Regions from separate parts of the Planctobacterium sp. AWM4_229 genome, predicted to be linked through region 1. Evidence: predicted binding sites of a transcription regulator. Region 1 holds the regulator's gene; the other holds the start of a gene.
The links. Region 1 encodes sigma-54, which starts transcription at its own class of promoters, with help from an activator protein. Its sites were predicted from a motif close to GTTGGCACGNNNNTNGNNT; they were not measured.
Positions count from the first base shown of each region.

Region 2: ACXAGP_RS17025 (Lcl C-terminal domain-containing protein) is a predicted target of sigma-54. The motif match lies at 2,985-3,003, and genes of this name have one in related genera.

Region 1 is NZ_JBSWWX010000010.1:106,391-114,681, reverse strand. It holds gene kdsC (3-deoxy-manno-octulosonate-8-phosphatase KdsC) at 1-237, shown strand, start outside; gene lptC (LPS export ABC transporter periplasmic protein LptC) at 234-803, shown strand; gene lptA (lipopolysaccharide transport periplasmic protein LptA) at 766-1,272, shown strand; gene lptB (LPS export ABC transporter ATP-binding protein) at 1,305-2,030, shown strand; gene ACXAGP_RS19830 (RNA polymerase factor sigma-54) at 2,100-3,596, shown strand; gene hpf (ribosome hibernation promoting factor) at 3,624-3,911, shown strand; gene ptsN (PTS IIA-like nitrogen regulatory protein PtsN) at 3,927-4,370, shown strand; gene rapZ (RNase adapter RapZ) at 4,367-5,212, shown strand; gene ACXAGP_RS19810 (HPr family phosphocarrier protein) at 5,209-5,484, shown strand; gene mgtE (magnesium transporter) at 5,810-7,174, shown strand; gene ACXAGP_RS19800 (YHS domain-containing (seleno)protein) at 7,914-8,291, shown strand, end outside.
Region 2 is NZ_JBSWWX010000007.1:254,859-263,149, reverse strand. It holds gene ACXAGP_RS17035 (S8 family serine peptidase) at 1-874, shown strand, start outside; gene ACXAGP_RS17030 (Lcl C-terminal domain-containing protein) at 953-1,471, opposite strand; gene ACXAGP_RS17025 (Lcl C-terminal domain-containing protein) at 1,485-2,849, opposite strand; gene ACXAGP_RS17020 (2-dehydropantoate 2-reductase) at 3,111-4,127, shown strand; gene ACXAGP_RS17015 (hypothetical protein) at 4,131-4,589, shown strand; gene ACXAGP_RS17010 (DUF192 domain-containing protein) at 4,633-5,109, shown strand; gene ppgK (polyphosphate--glucose phosphotransferase) at 5,202-6,002, shown strand; gene ACXAGP_RS17000 (1-aminocyclopropane-1-carboxylate deaminase/D-cysteine desulfhydrase) at 6,029-6,937, opposite strand; gene ACXAGP_RS16995 (MAPEG family protein) at 7,017-7,418, shown strand; gene aceK (bifunctional isocitrate dehydrogenase kinase/phosphatase) at 7,431-8,291, opposite strand, start outside.

The DNA of each region.
Region 1 (8,291 bases):
CAACAATTAAGTATCCTCCCTGAAAATACTGCTAGTATTGGTGATGATCTTCCCGATACCGGCATGTTTGCCCTTTCCGCCCTTAAAGTGGCCCCAGCAGACGCCCACCCCTCAGTGATTGAGGTGAGTAATTATGTCACCCGAACAGCCGGTGGATTTGGTTGTGTGCGTGAACTTTGTGACCTGATCCTTTTAAGTCAGGACAAATTGAATGGCATTCAGGCAAGTAGTGTATGAGTAGAATTCATCTCAGCTTAGGGCTTTTATTTTTGGTGCTCATCACCATCTATTTCAATATGGTAGCCACGACTGATGCGCCGGAAGTGATTGATGAACGACCTGAAGCATGGGATCCCAACTATCAGGCCCGGAACATGAAAAGCACGCTCTACAACGAGTCGGGAAGTATCAATCACGAAGTATTCGCGGCATCTATGGAACATTACGAAATTCTCGGGTTTACCTTGTTTGAAGAGCCAGAATATACGATATATACCGACGAAACCGACTCACCATGGCAAATCATTGCTAAGGAAGGCACACTATACAGTGATCAACGAATTGAACTTGAGCAAAATGTGGTAATCAAAAGTCTCAACGAACAGGACTTTGTGCAAACCATAGAAACCAGTTTCGTTGAAATCGATTTAGAAAAAAACACAGCGAGATCAGACAATCCGGTGATAATTACGGGTCAGGATTTTGTCATAAAAAGCAACGGGCTTAGCGTCAATCTGTTAACCCGAAAATTGGAACTAAAAGAACATGTTGAAACCATTTATCAGCAGACTGTTGTTAATTAGTGGCGCTTGCCTACTATTCTCAACAACAGCGCTGGCAGGTAAGGAAGATTTTAAGCTTCCCATTAAAGTAGACTCCAAATCACAATTTGTTGACGGAAAGCGCAAAACCTCAGTGTTTAAAGAAGATGTGCGAGTTCGTCAGGGATCACTTTCCATCGATGCTGACGAGGTGCGAGTGAGTGCCGAGGATGGCAAGGGAAAGGAGATCTTTATCGCAATCGGTAAACCTGCGGTATATTCTCAAACCATGGACGATGGCAGTAAAATTACTGCAAAAGCCGAAGAAATACGTTACGTGGTTGAGTCGCGAACGTTGGAATTGAACGGTTCAGCAGAACTGCACCAAGACACCAGTATGGTGAGAGGCGAAAAAATCAGTTTTAATCTTGAAAAAGAACAGCTCATTGCCGGCGGTGATGAGTCAGATGGCCGGGTAACAACGGTGTTTCAAACTGACGATAAAAATTAAATACGCATAAACCGCAAAAGGAAACACTGATAGTGCCAACCTTATATGCTAACAATTTGGCAAAATCTTATAAAAGCCGACAGGTAGTGCGGGATGTAAGCATCCAGGTGAATACCGGACAAATAGTGGGCTTATTGGGTCCTAATGGCGCTGGAAAAACCACGACATTTTATATGATCGTAGGTCTGGTCACCTTAGATAAAGGTGAAGTATTCATAGACCAACACGAACTGACTTTACAGCCGATGCATGTCCGTGCCCGGCACGGTATTGGTTATTTGCCTCAAGAATCTTCGATTTTCAGAAAATTAAGCGTTTTCCAGAATCTCATGGCAATTTTGCAAATGCGCAAAGAACTGGATAACGAACAACGCGAAGAACTGGCAGACGAGCTGCTGGATGAATTTAACTTAAATCATATTCGCCATAACCTTGGCATGAGCCTGTCTGGTGGCGAGCGTCGCAGAGTGGAAATTGCCCGGGCACTAGCGGCCAACCCACAGTTTATTTTGCTGGACGAACCTTTCGCAGGCGTTGACCCTATCTCTGTTAATGATATAAAGAAGATTATTCACCATCTGCGAGACAGAGGAATTGGCGTTCTGATCACTGATCACAATGTGCGCGAAACCCTCGACGTATGTGAGCAAGCTTACATCGTCAGCCATGGGCAAGTTATCGCTGAGGGCGAACCGGAAACGGTTTTGGCCAATCAGCAAGTAAGAGATGTATACCTGGGTGAGCAATTCAGGCTATAGTTACTAAAACAATAACTCATAAGTGGATTGCGATAATTTCGCATTCTGGAGTCGGAAAAACCATTTTTAATGAAGCCGTCTTTACAACTAAAATTTAGTCAACAATTAACAATGACGCCGCAGTTGCAGCAAGCCATTCGCTTGTTGCAATTATCAACGCTGGATCTGCAACAGGAGATTCAAGACGCATTGGACGCCAACCCACTTCTGGAAGTGGATGAATCTACAGATGGCAACAGTGACGAGGCTTTAGAATTACTCAAAGAGCCAAAATCCAGTTCAGATCTAAACGGCGCAGACAGCGATAAAGAATTCAATGGCTCTGACGGTATTGATTCTAGCGACGCATTCGAAAAAAATGATTTGCCCGATGAGCTCCCCATCGACAGTACCTGGGACGAGTATTACAGCGCGTCTTCTGCACCAGCCCCTGCTGCCAGTGTTGGTTCCGATGATGAACAGGTTTACCAGGGAGAAACCAGCGAATCCATACAAGATCACTTGCTTTGGCAACTGCATCTGACACCTTTCAGTGAAACCGACCAAGCCATTGCATTGGCCATCATCGACTCCATTGATGAGAGCGGCTATCTCACCGTATCGGTTGAGGATATTCTGGAAAGTCTCAATGATGAAGAAATTGAGCTGGACGAAGTAGAATGTGTCAGAAAACGCATTCAGCACTTTGACCCTATGGGTTCTGGCTCCATCTCGCCGCAAGAGTGCTTGTTGGTGCAATTGGGGCAATTTCCCGCTGATACCCCTTGGTTGAAAGAGGCCAAATCACTGCTTTGCGATTATTCTGATTTGTTAATGGCCAAAGATTTTCGTACCCTTATTCGAAAATCGAAACTGCGGGAAGAGCAGTTAAAAGAAGTATTAAAACTGCTGCAAACCCTCAATCCTCATCCTGGTAGTACCCTCAATACCAAAGAGCCGGATTACGTTATTCCAGATGTTTCTGTCACTAAAAAATCCGGACGCTGGGTAGTGGAACTCAATCCCGAATCAGTACCTAAGTTGAATATCAATCAACAATACGCTGCGATGAGTAAAAACAGCCGCAGCAGTGCGGACGGTCAATTCATTCGCTCCCACATGCAAGAAGCCAAATGGTTTATCAAGAGCATAGAAAGTCGTAACGATACTTTGCTGAAAGTGGCCAATTGTATCGTGCAGCAACAACATGGCTTTTTTGAGCATGGACCGGAAATGATGAAGCCAATGGTACTAAACGATGTGGCAGAAATGGTAGACATGCACGAGTCCACGATTTCACGGGTAACCACTCAAAAATACATGCACACGCCAAGAGGTATTTTCGAACTCAAATATTTCTTTTCCAGTCATGTGGCAACGGAAAATGGTGGTGAGTGTTCTTCTACGGCAATTAGAGCACTTATCAAAAAGCTTGTGGCGGCAGAAAATCAGGCTAAACCACTAAGTGATAGCAAGATTGCGCAATTGCTTGCCGATCAGGGCATTATGGTAGCCCGGCGAACCATTGCGAAATACCGGGAATCGCTCTCGATTCCTCCATCTAACCAACGTAAGAGTCTAATATAGACTTCCCTACAAGAAGGACGACCAATTATGCAAATAAACTTATCAGGTCATCACGTCGAAATCACCGATTCTCTTCGCGATTATGTCGATACAAAATTTACCAAGCTTGAGCGACATTTTGATCACATAAACAATGTGTATGTCATCTTAAACGTTGAAAAACTCAACCAAAAAGCGGAAGCAACCCTGCATCTTGATGGAGGTGAAGTATTTGCCACGTCGGAGCATAAAGACATGTATGCTGCGATTGACTCACTGATTGACAAGCTAGACAGGCAAGTCATAAAACACAAAGAAAAACTCAAGAGTCATTAAGAGGCCTAAACAAGGATGGAAATCAAAGACATCCTCTCATTGGACTGCACGCGTTGTGCAGTCCCTGTTACCAGCAAAAAACGCGCACTCCAAATCATCAGCAACATTGCCAGCGAAAAACTAGATGCACTTAACGAAGAAGATGTGCTTGCCAGTTTATTATGCCGAGAAAAAATGGGCAGCACAGGTATTGGACAAGGTATCGCTATCCCGCACGGCCGAGTAGATGGTCTGAGTTCCCCTCTGGCTATTGTTATTACCTGCTCTCCTGGTATAGAATTTGACTCAATCGACAATCAGCTTGTCGACATTTTTTTTGCGATTCTTGTGCCTACTGAGCAAACCGACGGCCACCTTCAAACCTTGGCTCGTATCGCTCAAAAACTCAGTGATAAAGAGGTTATCAAGGTTATTCGCAATTGCCATTCAGACAACGCACTTTATGAAGCACTGGTATGAAACTAATTGTGATCAGCGGACGATCCGGATCCGGAAAGTCTGTGGTATTAAGGGCTTTGGAGGATTTGGGTTACTACTGTGTAGATAATCTTCCCGTCAGCATGCTGCCCACGCTAACTCATGCTGTAGTGAGTGAATACGATCAAATTGCCGTCAGTATTGATGTGCGTAACTTACCTAAAGATCCCGATTTATTGGCTGAAAACCTGGATTTTCTGCCCAATAAAACCGATTTAACTATCATTTATCTCGACGCCAGTGACGACATGCTGATCAAGCGCTACAGCGAAACTCGCCGTCTGCACCCACTTTCAAAAAACAAGATCTCCCTTGCAGATGCGATTGTTAAAGAGCGCGAACTGTTAACCCCAATATATGAACGTGCAGATTTGCACATCGACACTGATAAATTATCCATTCACCAGTTAGCAGAGCTTGTTAGAGAACGTATATTAGGAAAAAAATCCTCGCGACTGGTATTAGTTTTTGAATCCTTTGGTTTTAAAAATGGCGTCCCAAAAGACGCAGATTATGTTTTTGATGTGAGATTTTTACCCAATCCTCATTGGATACCTGAATTAAAACCCTACACGGGTCAAGATACCCCGGTGGCTCAGTACCTTACTTCACAACCCATTGTGAATAAGGTGATCGGGCAGATCCAAAACTTGATTGAAACCTGGTTGCCACATCTGGAACGCAATAACCGTAGCTATGTAACCGTTGCTATCGGTTGCACCGGTGGTCAGCATCGTTCCGTATTTCTGGCTGAAACACTATCTCGTTATTTTTCGGTAGCCCACCCTGACGTACAAACCCGACACAGAGAACTGGACACTTGAACCGTATCGAAAAAGAGCTGACTATCATTAATAAGCTGGGGCTACACGCACGAGCAGCCACTGAACTGGTAAAGCTTGCTACCTCATTTTCGGCCGAGATATTGGTGCAAAAAGACGGCAAAAGTGTATCTGCCAATAGTGTTCTGGGGCTGATGATGCTGGAGGGGTCTCAAAATAAGCAAGTCAAAGTAGTGTGCGAAGGTGAAGACGCTGAAGCGGCAATGGAAGCCATTGAGGCACTATTTTCAGCCCGATTTAATGAAGATGAATAACGATTTTGGCAGTACCTGAAAAATCTGACTGGTTAAATTCGAATATTATTTAATGCTGATATCTAATACGGTCTTATTACGTTAAACTATATTAATAAAAACAAATACCTGCCCTAATTAACAGGTAGTTCGAAGAATGCGCAGAGGAGTGTCGATAAGTGCCGCCAGCGACGCAATTATACTTCTTCTTTTCTGATTTGGTGAGTAACAACCCGCCTCAGGGTACCGCCAGTTCTGTGTATTCCTTCAAATCCTTCATCTCTAAATTGACTACGCAATATGGGTTTGCTCTCACACAGCCCCCCTTTTCCTCCAGGAGGAAAATATGAAAGAGCAGAGCAAAATAGAACAAGAGTACGTCACAACCCAGCTTGATGCCATTAACGAAGCGCTGAGCAATGGTCTATTTGTTCATGTGCGCAAAATGCTGCATAGCATTCCCCCGGCCGATGTTGCACTGCTTTTAGAATCGACCCCCGTACGCAATCGTTCCCTGCTATGGAAATTAATAGATACCGATTATCACGGTGATGTTCTGGAAGAACTCTCTGAGGATGTGCGGAACGGTATCATGCGGGAAATGGTGCCGGAAAAACTGGCCGATGCACTAGAAGATATGGATACCGATGACCTTGCAGAAATGCTGCACGGTCTGCCGGACAGAGTAGTTCAGGATGTTCTGGAATCCATGGACAGCATGGACAGAGCTCGTGCTGAACAGGCACTATCCTACGGCGAAGGCACCGCCGGGTTCATTATGAACACCGATACCATCACTTTGCGTCCTGAAGTGAGTGTTGAGGTCATATTGCGTTATTTGAGACTGAAACAGGAGTTGCCTGAAGATACCGACATGCTTTATGTCACCAATCGCTACGACAAGCTTATCGGCACAGTTTCACTCACCAGCCTCATTACTGCCGCTCCGGAGATCAGTGTTGAAGAAATCATGGAGGAAGAGCCGGAAGTCATTAAAGTAGACATGGATGAAACCGAAGTCGCCAAACTATTCGAGCGGCATAACTGGCTTTCCGCCCCCGTAGTAGATGCCAACAACCAATTGGTTGGCCGTATTACCATTGATGACGTGGTGGATATTATCCGTGAAGAAGCGGAACACTCCATGATGAGTATGGCGGGTTTGGAAGATGAAGAGGATACCTTTGCGCCCGTTTTAAAAAGTACACAACGTCGCTCAATCTGGTTAGGGGTTAACTTGTTTACAGCTTTAATGGCTGCCATGGTGAGTGATTTATTTGAAGCCACCTTGAGCCAACTAGCGGTACTGGCCATTTTAAATACCATAGTGCCAAGCATGGGTGGTGTGGCAGGTAACCAAACCTTAACCTTGGTTATTCGCGGTATGGCATTGGGCCATGTCAGTGCCTCAAACTCTCGTTGGCTGATCAGTAAAGAACTGGCGATTGGATTTCTCAATGGTGTGATATGGGCAGTATTAATCGCCTCCGTTGTTGCATTGTGGAAACAGGATTACATGCTGGGCCTGGTTATCGCCTTTGCCATGCTAGTCAACATGATTGCCGCCGGCCTTTCCGGTGTTATTTTGCCCATCGTCATGAAAAGACTGAAAATTGATCCCGCACTCGCTGGTAGTGTTATTCTCACCACCATTACCGACGTTGTCGGTATTTTCGCCTTTCTGGGCACAGCAACCTGGCTGCTATTGTAGGTTAGAGTTTAAACTTCAGAATATCCTTTGTAGGTCCGAGTTTACTCGGACAGTAGTGATAAATTGATAGGACGTTGTCGAATTAAAGTCTTTAGAATCCCCATATCTATTTTGACTTCAATGTAGCATGACAGACGCCATCCATGGCTTTTCTGAACCAAATCCCTTTGGTCCACATACCATTTGTGAAATACATCCTTGTATTTCCCTGAAGACAGCTAAAGCTGTCCAAATTCATTCCCGATGAATTTGTCTTTTTGCTAAAAAGAAACCGTATGCGAAAGAAAAACGCTCCCCGCATTACGCTTAGTCCAATGAAAAACTGCAAGTTTCCGTCGTCACGATGCGCGTCCATGCTTAGGCGTGACTTGATTTTCATCCCTGAAAATCACCGGAAACTTGCTTAACGTTTTTCAATGGCGCTTCATGAGGGGAAATGGGGTGGTTTATTTACTTTGATGTGAAACGACAACATTAGACTTCGTTAGCACACTTATCCTAATCATCTTAACTTATTTGTAAAATACTCTACTCGATAACCCTATGAATTTGTTAATATAAATACAATTTTAGAGGACAGGAAACTGGCAAACTTTCAAATAACTGTAGGGCTTCTGGACTAAAGTTCGACCCACAGAAAAATTTCAAATCAAAACGTGCTAACTCATAATTTTTAAATCAGAAATATCCTGGATTCCGCTTAGGTCTTGTAAGCAGTTTTAATCAACGGACCTAAATCATGAAACAATTACTAGCAACACTTTTTACCCTGATACTCAGCTTTAACGTCTTTGCAGGTATCGATACCCAAACCGATGAAAACGGTGTTATTTTAGCGGGGCATGACGCCGTAGCTTATTTTACTGAAAACAAACCTGTCCTCGGTACGGCGGAAATTACTGCAATCTACCAAGACGCGATTTATCGTTTCAGCTCAATACAAAACCGCGATCTGTTCAACGCTAACCCAGCAAAGTATGCCCCAGCCTACGGCGGCTACTGCTCAACCGGAACCAGCTTTGGTAAAAAGTTTGAAGTTAATGGCAAAGCTTTCAAAATCGTCGATGGTCAACTGTATGTCAATAAAGATGAAACGGTACATGAATATTGGCTCAAA
Region 2 (8,291 bases), on a different contig from region 1:
CAGTTATTACTTTTACGATGAGTCATCACCGGCCGTCGGCACTGTGCCCACATCCGGTATGGCATTGCAGTTGTTAGCCACTGAAGAGGGGGAGGTGCAGATTCACACTGAGCTTGCGCTTGTCAACGGACAAGATTATGCACAGGAGGATTTTCGGGAAGTAGAAGAAGATAGCAGTATAACGATTGACGTTGCAGCCAATGATATCAGCTACAGTGCCGTTACCCTGACCTCCGAATTAGAATTGCAACAAACCCACAAAGCTATATCAACTGCAAGGGTTGAGGCGACCGGAGGATTGAATATGAGCTCAATCGAGGTAGTCAATAGTGCATCTCATGGCACAGTTTCGATTAACGAAGGGCAGGTGATTTATCAGCCTGAAGCGGACTTTTTCGGAGATGATGTTTTTACCTATCGCATCGCCGATGGGGCTGGCCATTATTCAGCTGAAGCTAAAGTAAACATTAATGTCTTAGCTGTTAACGATGCCCCTGAACTCGCCGCTTTCTCGCCTCAAACTGTCAGTGCAGGGCAAACTGTGGTGATAGCTCCACAGGCTATTGATGTGGATAGTGATGCGCTGAGTTTTTCTATTGTGCAGACTGCTGGATTGATAGTGCCGATAGCAAGTAACGAGCAGAGCTTCGAATTTACTGCGCCAGATGTCAGTGAAGATACCCTGTTCCGCTTTGAAGTAAGCGCAGATGACGGACAAACTAGCAGTGCAGCACAAGCAATAGAAATAACTGTCGAAAAGCCGCGTTCTTCAGGTGGAAGTCTGTATTGGCTGTTGGGCTTAATCGCATTGGCATTACTGGTGCGTTTTTCTTGTGCCAACGTCAGGGAACTCTACACAGCGATTAAAGAGTAATTTTATGTGAGAACGCGATGCAGGAAGCATCGCGTTTTTTGAACAGTCTTTTTGGTTTTATAATGGATTGTTTTCGCTCTATGGGTTTGTGTCTCGCACCAATTTAAAGGCGTATGGTTCGTATTCTTCAGCGTCATGCCAGGTATCGCCACTGTTCATAAATACAAACCAGATTTCATTGCTGTCATTAAATGGGGATGAACTCCACAGTGCTGTGCCCACTGCACCAGGAAAAACGCTGAGGTTCATGGCGGGATCTACGCACTGGTTTTCTACTATGCTCAATAACTCCTTGATATTTGGCACGCGCCAGTCATCATAACCTGCGTATTGAGCATTCTCTGCAATATCCAATGCTTCATTCCAGTAAGCCGCTACGCCTGCTGGGTTGCAAGTACCATTGGCATAGGTTTCGCCGTAGAGACAGGTTTGCCACATTAAATTGGTACTGGTGTCGGTTACCGTGCCATTATCGTGAATGATGAATTGTTCTGTTGGCGTTGATGCTGGTACAGCATCTAAGCATGTTTGTTGTGATTGTGCCTGAGTAAAATGGCTGATTAGCAGTGCACATAATAAAGTTGTCAGTTTATTCATGTTGGGCAAATCCTTATTGCGTAAAGTTACGGTTAACCAGACGAACTTTCAAAGCGTTGTCATGTCTATACATGGCAATATTGCCTGATTGAAATTGAGCTATTTTGATAAAACCTGAAAAGTGCTCGGTTGGAATAATGGGGGTGTTTGACCACACGTTTTGGCCCATGCCTTCATTGATAAACCAATCGCTGGATATAGCTGGGGATATTTTTCCATAATTTACAAGACTATTGAGTTCGTTGATGCTGGGCAAATCCCAGTCACTCCGACCGCAAAGCGCAATTGCATTAATGGCACTTACGTACGCCGTCGTGTTGCAACTTTCAAGAGTACAAACTCCAGCTGATTCGGTACCTTCTACGCCAGCTTCCAGCATTGTTTGATTCGGGAACCAAGCGTAAGTGTTATCTATGTCTTGCAACCCACCATCATTGCTCTTAACTTCCCATACTAATTGGCTTACTTCGTCTTTCAAACAAGACCAGGTTGTCGCTTCGTCCGATAGTTCATTTCCTGCAGCGTCTAGCTTGGTGTACTGAAAACCATCGTTCAACAAATTATATTGACGTGCAGACAAGCCGATATGTCCGTCCTGACCTTTGGGGATTCGATCTCCTTCATCGTCAACTTCTTTCGAGCAATCAAGACCGGAAGAGGCATTCGTTAATCCTGGTGCAACTTCATCAATACAGGTGGAAATGCCGGTATCACTGATTTTGGGTAAAGCCAACAATTGGATGGTGAGACTCGCCTCATCTGTCAGCCCATCGTCGTCTGTTACTTGCACTATATATTGCGGCATTGAGCCAGGCTCAAAGCCCCTCAGATCAAGATGCAGTGGGCATCCCTCAAAATCGAGGCGATCTCCTTGAGTCGAAGTAATGGATATTGTGTCGATCTGTCCATCAATATCGGAAACCTCGCAATCCAATATGGCTTTTTTCACCGGGTAGGTGACAATGGTGTCTGAATCAAAGGACACCAAAGGCGAAGACTCGGTGGCAAAAACTTCTACTGAAGCTGTTGCGGTAGTTGGTACAACATCGAAATCACTCACTGAAACTTCGAATTCTAGCTGAATCATATTTTGCTCAAGTGTGACAGAGGGGGCAGTAAACGAGAGGGTATCCGTTGTGTGTCCTGCCAATTCAACTGTTGGTCCGGAGATTTGTTGCCAGGTAATTTCGAACTCGTCATTGTCTGGATCGGTAATTTCAATCTCAATAGTGACTGCTTCGCCTTCATTTATTTGGGTTAGGGGGATTGCGGCGATTCGAGGTAGCCGATTCTCTCCGGGATCATCTCCGTCCCAACTGCAGGCAAAAAACAGGGTAGAGGCAATTAAAATAGTTAAATGTTTAGTGAGTCTGTTCAATTAATTTCTCCTTTTATTTGAACGGTCTTGTCTTTTGCGGCTTAAAGTGGAGCAGAGGTATTTGCTGTTCCCGGTAGCTTAACGTGTGTGGGTGAAAATTTATTCTCTTTTGCAGCAAAAAAGTCACTTAAAACGATACTCTTACTGTGCCGATAAAAGCAGACGGGGAGAATGAAGCGCTAAATGAATTGGCATAAGCATGATATCTTGGTGAAAATTTAATGCTAAGTCATGCTTCTCTGAAATGATTAAGGAGCGAAGTTGAAAACTGTAATTTACGGTGCCGGTTCTATCGGGTGCTATATTGGTGCCATTTTACACCAGCAGCAGATTGATGTTTGTTTGCTGGGACGACAGCGGCTTCAGGATGAAATTGAGTCGGCAGGCGGTATTTATTTATCTGATTATGAAGGTCGCAACGACTGCGTTGAAGATGTGCCTTTTGCCACCACACCAGAGGTGCTTGGCACAGCGGATACTATTCTGGTCACACTTAAGTGCACCGCGATTGAATCCGCAATTTCTGAACTGCGACAATTCGCCTCACCTTCGGCTTTAATTGTGTGTATGCAAAACGGTGTCGGCGCTGTTGAATTGGTGCAACAAGCTTTGCCAAATCACAAAGTATTAACCGGTATCACACCCTTTAATGTGGTGCAGTCACAAGGGGCACGTTTTCATCGCGCTACTGAAGGCGCATTGCATTTGCCCATTTATTCTAGCTTGATGTCTTTGCAGCAAGCCTGGCAAGCTTATGGTTTGGGCTGCGAGCTGAATGAAAACTTGACCGCCATCGTATGGGGCAAGTTGTTGTTAAATTTGAATAACGCCATCAATGCGCTTTCGGATATTCCTTTAAAAGCACAGCTAGAGCAAAGAGCTTATCGGCTGGTTTTAGCGCAATGTCAGTTGGAATTACTGGCGTATTGCCGCGCCATGAATATTGAACTGGCCAAACTAACTGCAGTATCTCCGGGTATGATACCAAGAATACTAAAGTTACCCGATTGGCTGTTTAAACTCATTGCCCAAAAAATGTTGGCAATTGATCCTCAGGCTCGCTCTTCCATGTGGGAGGATGTCCAAGGCGGCAGAAAGACTGAAGTTGATTTCCTCAATGGTGCGGTGGCTCGTCTGGCCGAATCCCAAGGCATGCAAGCACCGGCGAATCGAGCCATTACACGTCTCATAAACGAAGTGGAATCTGGTAATCGTCAATCCGGTATTAATGGGGAAGACTTACTGAGGTTATCTCGTTCTACAACCTCAGGTAAATAAACAATGGCACAATGGAGGTCTGTTGCAGGTGTTGTTACTCAGGGCCATCAGGTGGCTTCCGGGAAAGCGAAAGACAGCCCCTATCCCGATGGTAGCATTCCTTTGCAGATGCCATTTTTCAAAGAGCTGGGGCTGGATCTGAGCCACTGCTTTCCCGGCACATTAAACATCGCCATAACGCCGCACAAGTTTAAAATGCTGCGTCCTTCCTGTACCTTTGAGCGACTGCAATGGATTACCGGGTTTAATGCCGAAACATTTTCATTTGCTGACTGCAAGTTGGTGTTTAGAGGGAAGTCTGTGAAGGGGTATGTGTATTACCCGCACCCAGAGACAAAAACTCAGCACTTTCACAATGACCAGCTTTTGGAAGTGATTTGTCCTCTGGTTGAGGGGATTCAGTACGGAGACAAAGTGTGCCTTGAATACTTGCCAGAGCAGATAGATGTTAGTGAGCAATAATAACGAATTTCTAAATATTACAACGTAAACAGGTGTGAAAATAATGCGCAAGTCCAGTTTCTTGATGTTGGTGTTCTTGGGAATGCTGAGCTTTTTATCATTGTCCGGGCAAGAACCCCTTTTACAGGAGGTTCAATTTAAGCGAGCTGTTTTGCTGATAAATGGCCAAAAATTGCAGGTTGAATACGCCGATACCTGGGATTTGCGAGCCCGAGGTTTGATGCACCGCACTGAGCTTTGTCAGCAATGTGGCATGTTATTTAAATTCGACCGCGAAAGGTTAATATCCATGTGGATGAAAAATACCTTAATTCCCTTGGATGTGGCGTTTTTTAAGCAGAATGGTGAAATTGTTGATATCAAGCAAATGCAGCCACTGGATTTGACTTCTGTTCCCAGTTCCCGGCCTGTGCTTTATGCTCTGGAAATGAATGAGGGCTGGTTCGCTGCAAATGGTGTCAAGGAAGGGGATAGCATTGAAGTACTCGAGACGGGAACGACACAGGAGCTTAAGCAATAGAAGTTGTCATCGAATTTGCGAATTCAGTTAAACCTTGTACTCTTTAACAGAGATAGTTGTATTCAAATCTGATAACGATATAAGGAAGCTTTATGCGAATTTTAGGTGTTGATGTTGGCGGTTCTGGTATCAAAGGGGCCATCGTGGATACGGTTACCGGAGAAATGCTGACGGAGCGTCATCGGATACCCACTCCGCAACCGGCAACACCTAAAGCGGTTGCTGCTACCATCAATGAATTGGTAATCCATTTCAACTGGAAGGGCCCTATCGGCTGTGGCTTCCCTGCAGCGATACAGCACGGGGTGGCTAAAACTGCAGCAAACGTCGATGACGCCTTTATTGATACCAATATCGAAAAACTCTTTGCCAAAGCCACCGGGTGTGACGTCTATTGTGTTAATGATGCTGACGCTGCGGGGATGGCTGAGTTTAAGTTGGGCAAAGGTAAAGATTATAAAGAAGGCATTGTCATCTTTGTTGCAGTTGGCACCGGATTGGGAACCGCACTATTCACCAACGGTGAGTTGTTACCTAATACAGAGCTTGGGCATATTCACCTGGACAATGGCCATGAGGCAGAACGCTACGCCGCAGATTCTGCTCGAAAACGGGAAGAGTTGAAGTGGAAACATTGGGCGCCACGTTTTAATCACTACTTAAGCACTATGGAAGCCCTGTTTTGGCCAGATCTTTTTATCTTAGGCGGAGGTGCCAGTAAGAAGATGGAAAAATTTGAATCACAGCTTACAGTGAAAACCCCTGTAGTGGCCGCCTCTTTGCTTAACGAGGCGGGTATTATCGGTGCTGCGGTATATGCGGATACCGAGCGAAAACGCCAGCAAGCTATTGCCCGCAAAGCCCGCTTAGCAAAGCGACAAAAGGCGCAGTAAGCTTTGATAAAGGGGCTTTACTGTTTTCACACTCTGGCCCCTTGTAAACCGCCCGTGTGCAGCAATGCCACTTTACTCCGTGGTTTAAAATAGCCTTGTTTTAGTAGCTGCTGCAGAGCAAAAAATAGCTTGCCGCTATACACTGGCTCTACAGGGATTGTGCTTTTTTCACTAAACTGCCGACAAAAGTGGTCCAGCTCGGCATTGCTTTTTGCATAACCACCGTGATGAAATTCATGCCGTATCTGCCATGGATGATACAAAGCCAGGGGCTCTGTTACACAAGCGGCTACCAGATCCTCCAGATAGTTTTGGCCTTTCAGTACGGCAATGCCAGTCACACGAGTTTTACGCTTTAGCTGCCACATCGCCTGTATTATTCCGGCCAATGTGCCACCGCTGGCGACAGGGCAAATAATCTCATCCAGTGTTTCCGGTAATTCTTGAACGAGCTGTGTCATGCCCCAGTGTACTTGCTGACCAGAGCCGCCTTCAGGGACAACGCAATAATCTTCAAGCTGTGCTATTTGCGTGCTCAGCCAGTTGTGGTCTTGCCGCTGCTTATACTGTTGTTTGGTTAGCCAGCGAACATCAGCCTGCCAGGTGCTTAAATCTTTTAGCATGGGGGACAGGTTGTTGCGATAGTCACCCCTGACGAGTGCAATAAACGGGATGTTATGTTGTTTACACACATAACCCAGTGCGTGTAAATGATTAGAAAAACCACCGCCAAAACTCACTATGCCGCGGTATTTATCGGGTGGCCAAGGAGAAAACAGTGCCTGCAACTTGCGCCATTTGTTGCCGGATACAATTGGATGAATAAGGTCGTCGCGTTTAACCTGAATTTGAATGTCATCACATCCAAATACCTCTACTGGTAAAAGTGTTAAAGGCGAAGGGAGTTTAAAGGTGAGAGCGGGTGTTACTGACATAACCTTGGTGGCGGCGGTTGAGATTCAGGAGTATGCTAAGTCTTAGCTTAACATTATTCAAATTGAGACCCGTTTAATTATGGAAATTGTTTTAATCAGTTTATTCCTCGCCACACTTATGCCTATTTTGGCAAAGGCACCATTGGCATTGGAAATGCACAAACTTAAAGGCTACGACAATCGCAACCCCAGGCAACAACAAGACCAATTACAAGGTTTTGGCGCGCGCTGTAAAGCCGCCCATTACAACAGTTTTGAGGCATTAATCATGTATATGCCCGGTGCCCTGGCCGTTGTCGCTGTGGACGCCGTTACTCAGCTGACTGAATACTATGCCATGGGGTTTGTCTTTGTGCGTTTTTGTTATTTGCTGATGTATTGGTTAGATCAGCACGTATTGCGCAGTTTGTTTTGGGGCGTGGGCTTTGTCTTATCTTTATTAATGTTATGGCAAGCCATGGCAATGGTGGCTACCTGGTAGCAAATCAGTGGATTACGAGCGTTGAAATTTATCCGATTCCGGATAGGGGATAACGTGAATAATATCGCCATTAGCCACTTGCTTTTGCACGTTCTGCCAATACTCGGGGGTAAACAGGTCGGCGTGTAACTCCTTAAAAATGGCTTTTAGTTCCCGCTTGCCGATAATAAAGTGTTCGAATTGTTCCGGGAATACATCATTGGGTGCCACAGATAAGGTGTCCATCGCATAGGGATCATCTGATTGCGGTATCTTGCGGAAATTGCGCTCTGACATGTAGCAAATTTCATCATAGTCGTAAAAAATCACGCGACCATGACGGGTGATGCCGAAGTTTTTATGCAACATATCTCCCGGGAATATGTTCGCGGCAGCAATTTGTTTGATAGCCAAACCAAGATCTAATATGGCGTTGCGTATTTTGTCGGGGTCAGTTTCATTGGCAAGATAAATATTGAGAGGCGTCATTTTACGTTCAATGTAGAGGTGCTTAATGAGTACCTCGTTTTCCAGTATCTCAATACTATTGCCACAAGTGTCTTGCAGTTCTTGTAGTAAATCTGGATGTATTCGATTTTTGGGCAGTCTAAAGTTAGCAAATTCATGAGTATCTGCCATACGACCAATACGGTCATGAGACTTCACCAATTTATAGCAATCGATAACGTGCTGTCGGGTGATCTTCTTACTCTCTGCAAACTCGTCCTTGATGATTTTGATCACGACCCCGTAAGACGGGAGGTGAAAACACATCATTACTAAGCCTCTGATGCCAGGAGCAATCTCAAACTGATCGTCTGATTCTTCAAGGTGCTGCAGAAAATTTCGATAAAACACGGTTTTACCATGTTTATAAAAGCCCAACGCCGTGTA